DNA from 3 places in the Lysinibacillus sp. FSL K6-1151 genome. Region 3 is predicted to be linked to each of the others. Evidence: a T-box and tRNA genes for the amino acid it is inferred to sense, from the RefSeq annotation. Region 3 holds a T-box; the other regions hold tRNA genes.
What was found. The T-box of region 3 lies ahead of ileS (isoleucine--tRNA ligase). A T-box ahead of a tRNA ligase gene usually reads a tRNA of that ligase, here a tRNA-Ile.
Positions count from the first base shown of each region.

Region 1: it encodes a tRNA-Ile, which carries the amino acid that the T-box ahead of ileS (isoleucine--tRNA ligase) is inferred to sense. The anticodon was not compared.
Region 2: it encodes a tRNA-Ile, which carries the amino acid that the T-box ahead of ileS (isoleucine--tRNA ligase) is inferred to sense. The anticodon was not compared.

Region 1 is NZ_CP152040.1:3,585,019-3,588,261, forward strand. It holds gene MHI04_RS17120 (diaminopropionate ammonia-lyase) at 1-764, opposite strand, end outside; tRNA gene MHI04_RS17125 (tRNA-Glu) at 1,025-1,096, opposite strand; tRNA gene MHI04_RS17130 (tRNA-Ser) at 1,099-1,189, opposite strand; tRNA gene MHI04_RS17135 (tRNA-Asn) at 1,199-1,275, opposite strand; tRNA gene MHI04_RS17140 (tRNA-Ile) at 1,283-1,356, opposite strand; tRNA gene MHI04_RS17145 (tRNA-Gly) at 1,358-1,431, opposite strand; tRNA gene MHI04_RS17150 (tRNA-Phe) at 1,437-1,512, opposite strand; tRNA gene MHI04_RS17155 (tRNA-Asp) at 1,570-1,645, opposite strand; tRNA gene MHI04_RS17160 (tRNA-Met) at 1,649-1,723, opposite strand; tRNA gene MHI04_RS17165 (tRNA-Ser) at 1,777-1,869, opposite strand; tRNA gene MHI04_RS17170 (tRNA-Ile) at 1,885-1,961, opposite strand; tRNA gene MHI04_RS17175 (tRNA-Met) at 1,969-2,042, opposite strand; tRNA gene MHI04_RS17180 (tRNA-Ala) at 2,070-2,145, opposite strand; tRNA gene MHI04_RS17185 (tRNA-Pro) at 2,162-2,238, opposite strand; tRNA gene MHI04_RS17190 (tRNA-Arg) at 2,246-2,322, opposite strand; tRNA gene MHI04_RS17195 (tRNA-Leu) at 2,331-2,419, opposite strand; tRNA gene MHI04_RS17200 (tRNA-Gly) at 2,425-2,499, opposite strand; tRNA gene MHI04_RS17205 (tRNA-Leu) at 2,535-2,619, opposite strand; tRNA gene MHI04_RS17210 (tRNA-Lys) at 2,637-2,712, opposite strand; tRNA gene MHI04_RS17215 (tRNA-Thr) at 2,720-2,795, opposite strand; tRNA gene MHI04_RS17220 (tRNA-Val) at 2,799-2,874, opposite strand; rRNA gene rrf (5S ribosomal RNA) at 2,885-3,000, opposite strand.
Region 2 is NZ_CP152040.1:3,592,605-3,595,847, reverse strand. It holds rRNA gene MHI04_RS17360 (23S ribosomal RNA) at 1-6, shown strand, start outside; rRNA gene rrf (5S ribosomal RNA) at 197-312, shown strand; tRNA gene MHI04_RS17350 (tRNA-Val) at 323-398, shown strand; tRNA gene MHI04_RS17345 (tRNA-Thr) at 402-477, shown strand; tRNA gene MHI04_RS17340 (tRNA-Lys) at 485-560, shown strand; tRNA gene MHI04_RS17335 (tRNA-Leu) at 578-662, shown strand; tRNA gene MHI04_RS17330 (tRNA-Gly) at 698-772, shown strand; tRNA gene MHI04_RS17325 (tRNA-Leu) at 778-866, shown strand; tRNA gene MHI04_RS17320 (tRNA-Arg) at 874-950, shown strand; tRNA gene MHI04_RS17315 (tRNA-Pro) at 958-1,034, shown strand; tRNA gene MHI04_RS17310 (tRNA-Ala) at 1,051-1,126, shown strand; tRNA gene MHI04_RS17305 (tRNA-Met) at 1,154-1,227, shown strand; tRNA gene MHI04_RS17300 (tRNA-Ile) at 1,235-1,311, shown strand; tRNA gene MHI04_RS17295 (tRNA-Ser) at 1,327-1,419, shown strand; tRNA gene MHI04_RS17290 (tRNA-Met) at 1,473-1,547, shown strand; tRNA gene MHI04_RS17285 (tRNA-Asp) at 1,551-1,626, shown strand; tRNA gene MHI04_RS17280 (tRNA-Phe) at 1,684-1,759, shown strand; tRNA gene MHI04_RS17275 (tRNA-Gly) at 1,765-1,838, shown strand; tRNA gene MHI04_RS17270 (tRNA-Ile) at 1,840-1,913, shown strand; tRNA gene MHI04_RS17265 (tRNA-Asn) at 1,921-1,997, shown strand; tRNA gene MHI04_RS17260 (tRNA-Ser) at 2,007-2,097, shown strand; tRNA gene MHI04_RS17255 (tRNA-Glu) at 2,100-2,171, shown strand; gene MHI04_RS17250 (VOC family protein) at 2,232-2,648, opposite strand; gene nadA (quinolinate synthase NadA) at 2,846-3,243, opposite strand, start outside.
Region 3 is NZ_CP152040.1:2,500,128-2,503,370, reverse strand. It holds gene MHI04_RS12135 (hypothetical protein) at 1-577, shown strand, start outside; gene MHI04_RS12130 (hypothetical protein) at 632-772, shown strand; gene MHI04_RS12125 (DUF2785 domain-containing protein) at 1,031-1,207, shown strand; T-box leader at 1,457-1,695, shown strand; gene ileS (isoleucine--tRNA ligase) at 1,755-3,243, shown strand, end outside.

The DNA.
Region 1 (3,243 bases), 1.1 Mb from region 3:
GTAATATCCTGCTCATAATATTGTTGTAAAAAAGCTACTACTGCCCCTGCAAATGACCCAACACCAGCTTGTAAAAATACATGTGTCGGAGCTTGCTGCATCTGTTCAACGATTTCATGTACAAGTGTTGTGTAGCCTTGCATAATCCATAATGGTATTTCTTCGTAGCCATCCCACATCGTATCCTGAATCAGGACCCAGCCATTTTCTTGTGCTAGCTGCGAGGTATAACGCACGGTTTCATCATAATTCATTGTCGTTATTTCAGCATAGGCTCCTTCTTTTTTAATATGCTGTAAACGTTCATCGGCACTGCCAGCTGGCATATATATTCGCGCTTGATACCCCAGTTCACGAGCCGCCCATGCCACACCACGACCATGGTTACCATCTGTTGTTGAAATAAAGGTTAAATTACCTATCTGCGCTTTTACTTCTGATGATTTTAATTGTTCAAACGATAGTTCCTCTATATTTTTCTGGAGTCTATTGGCAACATACTGCGCAATTGCATAAACTCCGCCTAATACTTTAAATGCGTTTAAGCCAAATCGATAGGATTCGTCTTTTACCAAAATTTTTTCTACACCCATCCATGAAGCAAGTGAATCAAGATGATGGAGAGGTGTCTTTTCAAATTGCTCATATGTACGTAGAAATTGCCCCACTTTCTTTACTTGTTCCAATGTAAAATATGGCAGTAAAGCTGTTCCGTCATTTGCTTTATCCAGCTGATTGTGCACCCACTTTAATTTTTCATTCATTCCTATCCCTCCTTTATCATTAGCTTAGTCCATCTAGCTTCAAAATACAAAATTATACAATACAGAACTTACATTTGTCTAAGTTCCTTGTTATGCGTTTATGATCCCCTACGGAAAAGGGAGAAAAATTTCTTAACTTCCTATATAATTAACAAGCCTTCACAGATTCGATGTTCTGTGAAGGCTTCATTTTTATAGTAACTATGTTATCAAATCAATTAAAAAGTGCAGTAGATGTAATTCATCTACTGCACTTAGTATGACCCGTACGGGATTCGAACCCGTGTTACCGCCGTGAAAGGGCGGTGTCTTAACCACTTGACCAACGGGCCAATGGCGGAGAAGGAGGGATTTGAACCCTCGCGCCGGTTACCCGACCTACACCCTTAGCAGGGGCGCCTCTTCAGCCTCTTGAGTACTTCCCCACATAAAAATGGCTCCGAAGGCAGGACTCGAACCTGCGACAACCTGATTAACAGTCAGGTGCTACTACCAACTGAGCTACTTCGGAATAATGATGGGCCTAAATGGACTCGAACCATCGACCTCACGCTTATCAGGCGTGCGCTCTAACCAGCTGAGCTATAGGCCCTTGGAGCGGGTGATGGGAATCGAACCCACGACATCAGCTTGGAAGGCTGAGGTTTTACCATTAAACTACACCCGCATAAATGGTGGGTCAGGACGGAATCGAACCGCCGACACTTAGAGCTTCAATCTAATGCTCTACCAACTGAGCTACTGACCCATTTCGTCCATGCTAAGCTTATTTTCTTTTGCTTTTCATATCTTCTTATGAAAATAATGGCGGTCCCGACCGGGATCGAACCGGCGATCTCCTGCGTGACAGGCAGGCATGTTAACCGCTACACCACGGGACCATTTGGTTGCGGGGGCCGGATTTGAACCAACGACCTTCGGGTTATGAGCCCGACGAGCTACCACTGCTCCACCCCGCGATAATTTTATACGGTTTCGAGTTTTTAAAGCACCATTTATAAAGATTTAAAACTGGAGGAGGTAGAGGGATTCGAACCCCCGCGCGGTGTTACCCGCCTGTCGGTTTTCAAGACCGATCCCTTCAGCCAGACTTGGGTATACCTCCGTTGCAATATATAAATGGTGGACCTTGCAGGACTCGAACCTGCGACCGGACGGTTATGAGCCGTCTGCTCTAACCAACTGAGCTAAAGGTCCTTTAAGATGGCGGCAGAGGGGATCGAACCCCCGACCTTACGGGTATGAACCGTACGCTCTAGCCAGCTGAGCTACGCCGCCAGGATCTTTATACTGGTTAATTTATTATGGTGGAGCCTAGCGGGATCGAACCGCTGACCTCCTGCGTGCAAGGCAGGCGCTCTCCCAGCTGAGCTAAGGCCCCATAATTTCTTTGGAAATGGTCGGGAAGACAGGATTCGAACCTGCGACCCCTTGGTCCCAAACCAAGTGCTCTACCAAGCTGAGCTACTTCCCGTTCTTTTTGGCGCGCCCGACAGGAGTCGAACCCATAACCTTCTGATCCGTAGTCAGACGCTCTATCCAATTGAGCTACGGGCGCATTAAAAATGGTGCCGAGGACCGGAATCGAACCGGTACGGTAGTCACCTACCGCAGGATTTTAAGTCCTGTGCGTCTGCCAGTTCCGCCACCCCGGCACATTTGGAGCGGAAGACGAGGTTCGAACTCGCGACCCCCACCTTGGCAAGGTGGTGTTCTACCACTGAACTACTTCCGCATGTGCATAAGTTTTTTTATCTGGCAATGAAATAATGGTGCGGGTGAAGGGAGTCGAACCCCCACGCCTTGCGGCGCTAGATCCTAAGTCTAGTGCGTCTGCCAATTCCGCCACACCCGCTTATTATTATTTAAAAATGGTGAGCCATGAAGGACTCGAACCTTCGACCCTCTGATTAAAAGTCAGATGCTCTACCAACTGAGCTAATGGCTCTAAAAAATGGTGCCGGCTATAGGAATCGAACCCACGACCTACTGATTACAAGTCAGTTGCTCTACCTGCTGAGCTAAACCGGCATATGGTGGAGGATGACGGGCTCGAACCGCCGACCCTCTGCTTGTAAGGCAGATGCTCTCCCAGCTGAGCTAATCCTCCTGGGTATTATGCCTAGCGACGTCCTACTCTCACAGGGGGAAGCCCCCAACTACCATCGGCGCTAAAGAGCTTAACTTCCGTGTTCGGTATGGGAACGGGTGTGACCTCTTTGCCATCATCACTAGACTTGCACATGGATGTGCTGGCTTCTGCGTTCTTAGCAGAAGTTTCTTTATGTATCTTGTTTTGAAGTTGTTTACCTGTCCTTCAAGACAAGAATTATTGTATAACGTTTTCTCACATTGTGCAATACTTTTTTATAAAAAAAAGAAATTATTACTTTTTGAAGTTATTTTTGCTAAGTAAGAGAAAATATTGCCCTGCAAAATATTATAACAATTGTTGTTTCAAAAGAAAACAATTATTTTA
Region 2 (3,243 bases), 1.1 Mb from region 3:
AACCAAAATGTTTGAACCATTCAATGAACCGTTTATCCAGTTTTGAAAGAACAAAACTTTCAATAAAAAAAGAGCTTCAAGACACAAGTAGAACAAGGAAGCAAACGAGTGATTGAAGGAGCGTACTTCTGTACGTGACTGATTGAACGAGAGCAGCTGACGCAGTAATACGCCGTGTATTGAAGGTCGACCATAGTCTAGTGATGATGGCAAAGAGGTCACACCCGTTCCCATACCGAACACGGAAGTTAAGCTCTTTAGCGCCGATGGTAGTTGGGGGCTTCCCCCTGTGAGAGTAGGACGTCGCTAGGCATAATACCCAGGAGGATTAGCTCAGCTGGGAGAGCATCTGCCTTACAAGCAGAGGGTCGGCGGTTCGAGCCCGTCATCCTCCACCATATGCCGGTTTAGCTCAGCAGGTAGAGCAACTGACTTGTAATCAGTAGGTCGTGGGTTCGATTCCTATAGCCGGCACCATTTTTTAGAGCCATTAGCTCAGTTGGTAGAGCATCTGACTTTTAATCAGAGGGTCGAAGGTTCGAGTCCTTCATGGCTCACCATTTTTAAATAATAATAAGCGGGTGTGGCGGAATTGGCAGACGCACTAGACTTAGGATCTAGCGCCGCAAGGCGTGGGGGTTCGACTCCCTTCACCCGCACCATTATTTCATTGCCAGATAAAAAAACTTATGCACATGCGGAAGTAGTTCAGTGGTAGAACACCACCTTGCCAAGGTGGGGGTCGCGAGTTCGAACCTCGTCTTCCGCTCCAAATGTGCCGGGGTGGCGGAACTGGCAGACGCACAGGACTTAAAATCCTGCGGTAGGTGACTACCGTACCGGTTCGATTCCGGTCCTCGGCACCATTTTAATGCGCCCGTAGCTCAATTGGATAGAGCGTCTGACTACGGATCAGAAGGTTATGGGTTCGACTCCTGTCGGGCGCGCCAAAAAGAACGGGAAGTAGCTCAGCTTGGTAGAGCACTTGGTTTGGGACCAAGGGGTCGCAGGTTCGAATCCTGTCTTCCCGACCATTTCCAAAGAAATTATGGGGCCTTAGCTCAGCTGGGAGAGCGCCTGCCTTGCACGCAGGAGGTCAGCGGTTCGATCCCGCTAGGCTCCACCATAATAAATTAACCAGTATAAAGATCCTGGCGGCGTAGCTCAGCTGGCTAGAGCGTACGGTTCATACCCGTAAGGTCGGGGGTTCGATCCCCTCTGCCGCCATCTTAAAGGACCTTTAGCTCAGTTGGTTAGAGCAGACGGCTCATAACCGTCCGGTCGCAGGTTCGAGTCCTGCAAGGTCCACCATTTATATATTGCAACGGAGGTATACCCAAGTCTGGCTGAAGGGATCGGTCTTGAAAACCGACAGGCGGGTAACACCGCGCGGGGGTTCGAATCCCTCTACCTCCTCCAGTTTTAAATCTTTATAAATGGTGCTTTAAAAACTCGAAACCGTATAAAATTATCGCGGGGTGGAGCAGTGGTAGCTCGTCGGGCTCATAACCCGAAGGTCGTTGGTTCAAATCCGGCCCCCGCAACCAAATGGTCCCGTGGTGTAGCGGTTAACATGCCTGCCTGTCACGCAGGAGATCGCCGGTTCGATCCCGGTCGGGACCGCCATTATTTTCATAAGAAGATATGAAAAGCAAAAGAAAATAAGCTTAGCATGGACGAAATGGGTCAGTAGCTCAGTTGGTAGAGCATTAGATTGAAGCTCTAAGTGTCGGCGGTTCGATTCCGTCCTGACCCACCATTTATGCGGGTGTAGTTTAATGGTAAAACCTCAGCCTTCCAAGCTGATGTCGTGGGTTCGATTCCCATCACCCGCTCCAAGGGCCTATAGCTCAGCTGGTTAGAGCGCACGCCTGATAAGCGTGAGGTCGATGGTTCGAGTCCATTTAGGCCCATCATTATTCCGAAGTAGCTCAGTTGGTAGTAGCACCTGACTGTTAATCAGGTTGTCGCAGGTTCGAGTCCTGCCTTCGGAGCCATTTTTATGTGGGGAAGTACTCAAGAGGCTGAAGAGGCGCCCCTGCTAAGGGTGTAGGTCGGGTAACCGGCGCGAGGGTTCAAATCCCTCCTTCTCCGCCATTGGCCCGTTGGTCAAGTGGTTAAGACACCGCCCTTTCACGGCGGTAACACGGGTTCGAATCCCGTACGGGTCATACTAAAAAACAGTAGATGCACACGCATCTACTGTTTTTTCATATTCATAGATATAAATATTACTCTTGATTCAATGCATTTTCATCCATATAAACTACTTCCCAGATATGCCCATCTACATCCTGAAATCCCCAGCCATACATAAACCCATGATCTTGGGGTTCATTATAAGATTTACCACCGGAGGCCAGTGCCTTATTTACTAATTGATCTACTTGCTCTCGATTTTCAGCAGATAGACATAAAATTGCTTCTGCAGACGTAGTAGTATTTGTAATTTCCTTCTTACTAAACCCTTTGAATCGTTCTTCCACCATCATTAATACGAAGATATTTTCACTAATAATCATTGAGGCTGTAGTCTCATCGCTAAATTGTTGATTGAACTCAAAACCTAGTTCCTTAAAGAAGTTGATGGATTTGTTTAGATCTTTCACTGGTAAATTGATAAAAATATTTTTCGATTGAAAAGCCATTTATTTTCACCTCCAAATCGACAGTAGCATAGAGCATAAAGCCATGTCAATTTCAGCAATAGATGGATATTCTTTGATTGGATCGATGATGATGCATTTGAAAATGGCAGTTGTTTAAGCTATTCAAAATAGATGTTATATGAACATAAAAAGCAGAGACGTTTTTTTACACCATCTCTGCTTTTAAAGCAACCTAATTATCCTCGTGCTAGCATTCTTTCGAGAGAGCTAAGTGCTTCAGCTGTAGTATATTCATCTACTTGGATACGGTTATGTGGTTGCCCCTGCTCAATACTTTCTAAGCTCCACAACAGATGGGGAAGGTCAATGCGATTCATTGTTAAGCAAGGACAAAAATTTTCATTTAAAGAGATAATATGTTTATCTGGATGCTGCTTCATTATGCGATTGACAAGATTCATTTCTGTTCCAATAGCCCATGCCGATCCGCTTGGTGCACGATTGATTGTCTCAATGATGTATTTTGTGGAACCTGCATCATCAGCAGCTGCTACAACTTCACGACTGCATTCAGGGTGAACAATAATTTGCATAGTTGGATGTTCTTTGCGAACGACCTCCGTATGGTGAACCG
Region 3 (3,243 bases):
AAGTATACCGCAGGAAGAATCCCTATGGCGGTGGTCGATGCCTTTATGGTTGTTGAATTACAATGTCATTCGATATTTTGTCTCGGATGGCGAGATTTTTTGGGTTGTCCTTTGTTGGCAGTTATTATTTTTATGGCCAATAAGTCTAGCAATATATATTCATTTATACAATAAGGAAAAGCAGTGGGCGTTTTACATAGGATTAAAGAAAAAGCATGTACTCATTGTGGCTTCATTGATGGTGCTATTTGGGGGAGCTCTCATCTATTCACTTCATCAGGCAAATGAGCAAGTGATTGTTTTTCATCAGGAGGTCATGGAAGAACTTGAGATCAGTTCAGATCGACAGCATTATTTAATGTATAATGCGAATGCACCTTCTACACTTCTTGGTGTAGCGGATGACATAGCTGAGGTACGCAGAGGTCGGGTTTATGCAGCCACTTTCCCTTGGAGCAGCAAGGTGATTGTGCACCTAGATAATTGGCAAAAGGAATTGACCTATGTCCGTTTTTATAATGGATGGAAGCTGGATGGGCTATACCGAGAAAGTAGTACGGAGTATCACAATGAATAAGCAAAGTGGAATTAGCCAGTTGTATTGAAGGAAGATGAATTAAAGGCTAGATTAATGGCATTGAAAAAGGGTCAGGCTACTTGGCAGCAAGAGCATCAACAGCAGGTTTTGCATGCCATGCTAGCACATATCGGTTCTACTGAAGTGAGCTACGAGATACATGGATTTAGGGCAGCTTTTATGAATGGATTTTAGAAAAAATTTGCTGAATCATCGTTGCTTCATTGAACTTTGGGATTAAAGCTTAAACCATTTATTATTCAAAGGAATCTGATTGGGTTTTTTACTCACTCGTTTACAATCTTATTGCTCGTACTTATTTTAGCTAGGGATCTACACAGATATTTTTTTATCTAAGGATAGCATGAGGCTTGTCAAACGAAGTTATGAACTTACATATCATCTGAAAAGGATGTAAGAAGCTATGTACCTGGCAAAGGATGGGCACATAGTGTGGCACATGTATCGGATGCTATTGATGAACTAGTGAAAAATCCTAAAATGAATGGATCAGCCTATGTCGCTATGTTACATGCACTTTGGTTTTTCTATTTACAACCTGCTTATGTATTTATTCATGATGAGGAGGAAAGGTTGTTAGTCCTGATTTTCGCTATGTTGGAAAAATGAAATCATCCAAATATTGCAGCAAACACTGTCAACAGTAGCCACATTAAAGGGGCAATTGGATGAAGTAAACTTTTATATCGGGCTATTTAATGTCAAAATATTGCTGAAGAGCTTTATTCAAACCAATCCGCAATCTTAATATATGACTCTCCATCAAAGTATTGTCACTTGTCTCAACGAAATTTTTTAAGGTTGTCCACTGTTGACAGACAATTGGTAATTTGTTACGATGAGTGACAATAAAAGCATACAAATTCGTTGATGAGAAAGAGTAGTGTTTCATTTTGTTCTACAGAGAGCCGACATTTGGTGGAAGTCGGTGTGCAGGTGTTACATGAAAATCCTCTCTGAGAAGATTGGCTGAATAGAGTAAGCCAATCCGGGTGTCTACCGTTAAAAAGAACACGTATGATTGTACGTTGCTGAGCGCTATTGACCATTCTGTCAATAGAATTAGGGTGGTATTCGCGGTTAACCCCGTCCCTTTCCTTGGGACGGGGTTTTTGTATGCCTTTTATACAAAATGGATTGTATAGGAGGAACTCATATGCAGGAAGAACAAAAGAAGGAAACAGTGGTTGAACGAGAAACAAGGATTCGTGCGTTGTGGGCGCAAGAAGGAACCTTGGCAAAGTCCATCAACAATCGTGCTGGACAGCAGCCCTTTGTATTTTACGAGGGACCGCCAACAGCGAATGGTTTACCACATGTTGGTCATGCTTTTGGCAGAACAATTAAAGATGTTGTGGCACGCTATAAAACGATGCAAGGCTATCTCGTTGAACGAAAAGCAGGCTGGGATACACATGGATTGCCTGTGGAATTAGGAGTAGAAAAGGCATTAGGCATCTCTGGGAAGCAGGAAATTGAGAATTACGGGGTAGAGCGATTTATTCAGGCATGTAAAAAGAGCGTTTTTACCTATGAGCAAAAATGGCGTACCTTTACCGAGCAGCTTGGCTACTGGCTTGATATGGATAATCCTTATCTGACACTAAGCAATGATTATATCGAATCTGTGTGGCATATTTTAAGCCATGTACACAAGGAACAACTTTTATATAAAGGGCATCGTGTTTCACCTTATTGCCCTAGCTGCCAAACATCCTTAAGTTCACATGAGGTAGCACAGGGGTATAAGGATGTCAAAGACTTATCCGTTACAGCGATGTTTAAGCTTCGGGATCGCGACGAATATTTCTTAGGCTGGACAACGACGCCTTGGACATTACCTGCTAATGTAGCCTTGGCTATGAATCCATCTCTTCAATATGTACGTGTAAAGCATGAGAATAACATATACATCCTCGCTAAATCACTGGTAGAAAAGGTTTTTACAGAGCCTATCGAAGTACTAAGTGAGCATGATGGGCAAGAGTTTGCGGGTGTTTCCTATCAACCACCATTTTCTTATGTAACGGTCGAAAAAGGGCAAGTTGTCGTTATGGCGGATTACGTGACGGAGCATAGTGGAACAGGAATTGTGCACATTGCTCCAGCCTATGGAGAGGACGATTATAAAACAGTACAGTACCATGGTTTGTCCTTTGTCAATGTAGTTGATTTAAAAGGCTGTTATACAGAAGCTGTGTCTGAGCTTGTCGGACGCTTTGTAAAAGATTGTGATGTTGATATCATTAAAATGCTAGCGGCAAAAAAACTTCTATTTGCTAAAGAGAAATATGAGCATAGCTACCCACATTGCTGGCGCTGTGATTCACCTTTGCTGTACTACGCAACAGATAGCTGGTTTATCAAGATGTCAGCATTAAAGGAGCAGCTTTTACAAAATAATCAGCAAGTGACATGGTATCCAGGTCATATTAAGGACGGTCGATTTGGCAACTTCCTAGAAAATTTAGTGGATTGGAATATTAGCCGTAATCGTTACTGGGGTACACCATTGAATGTCTGGGTTTGTCGGGAGTGTGCTCATGAGGTGGCTCCAAGTAGTGTTGCAGCATTAAGAAAATTAGCTAAAGGGGCTTTCGATGAAAATTTAGAGCTTCATAAACCATTTATTGATGACATTGTCT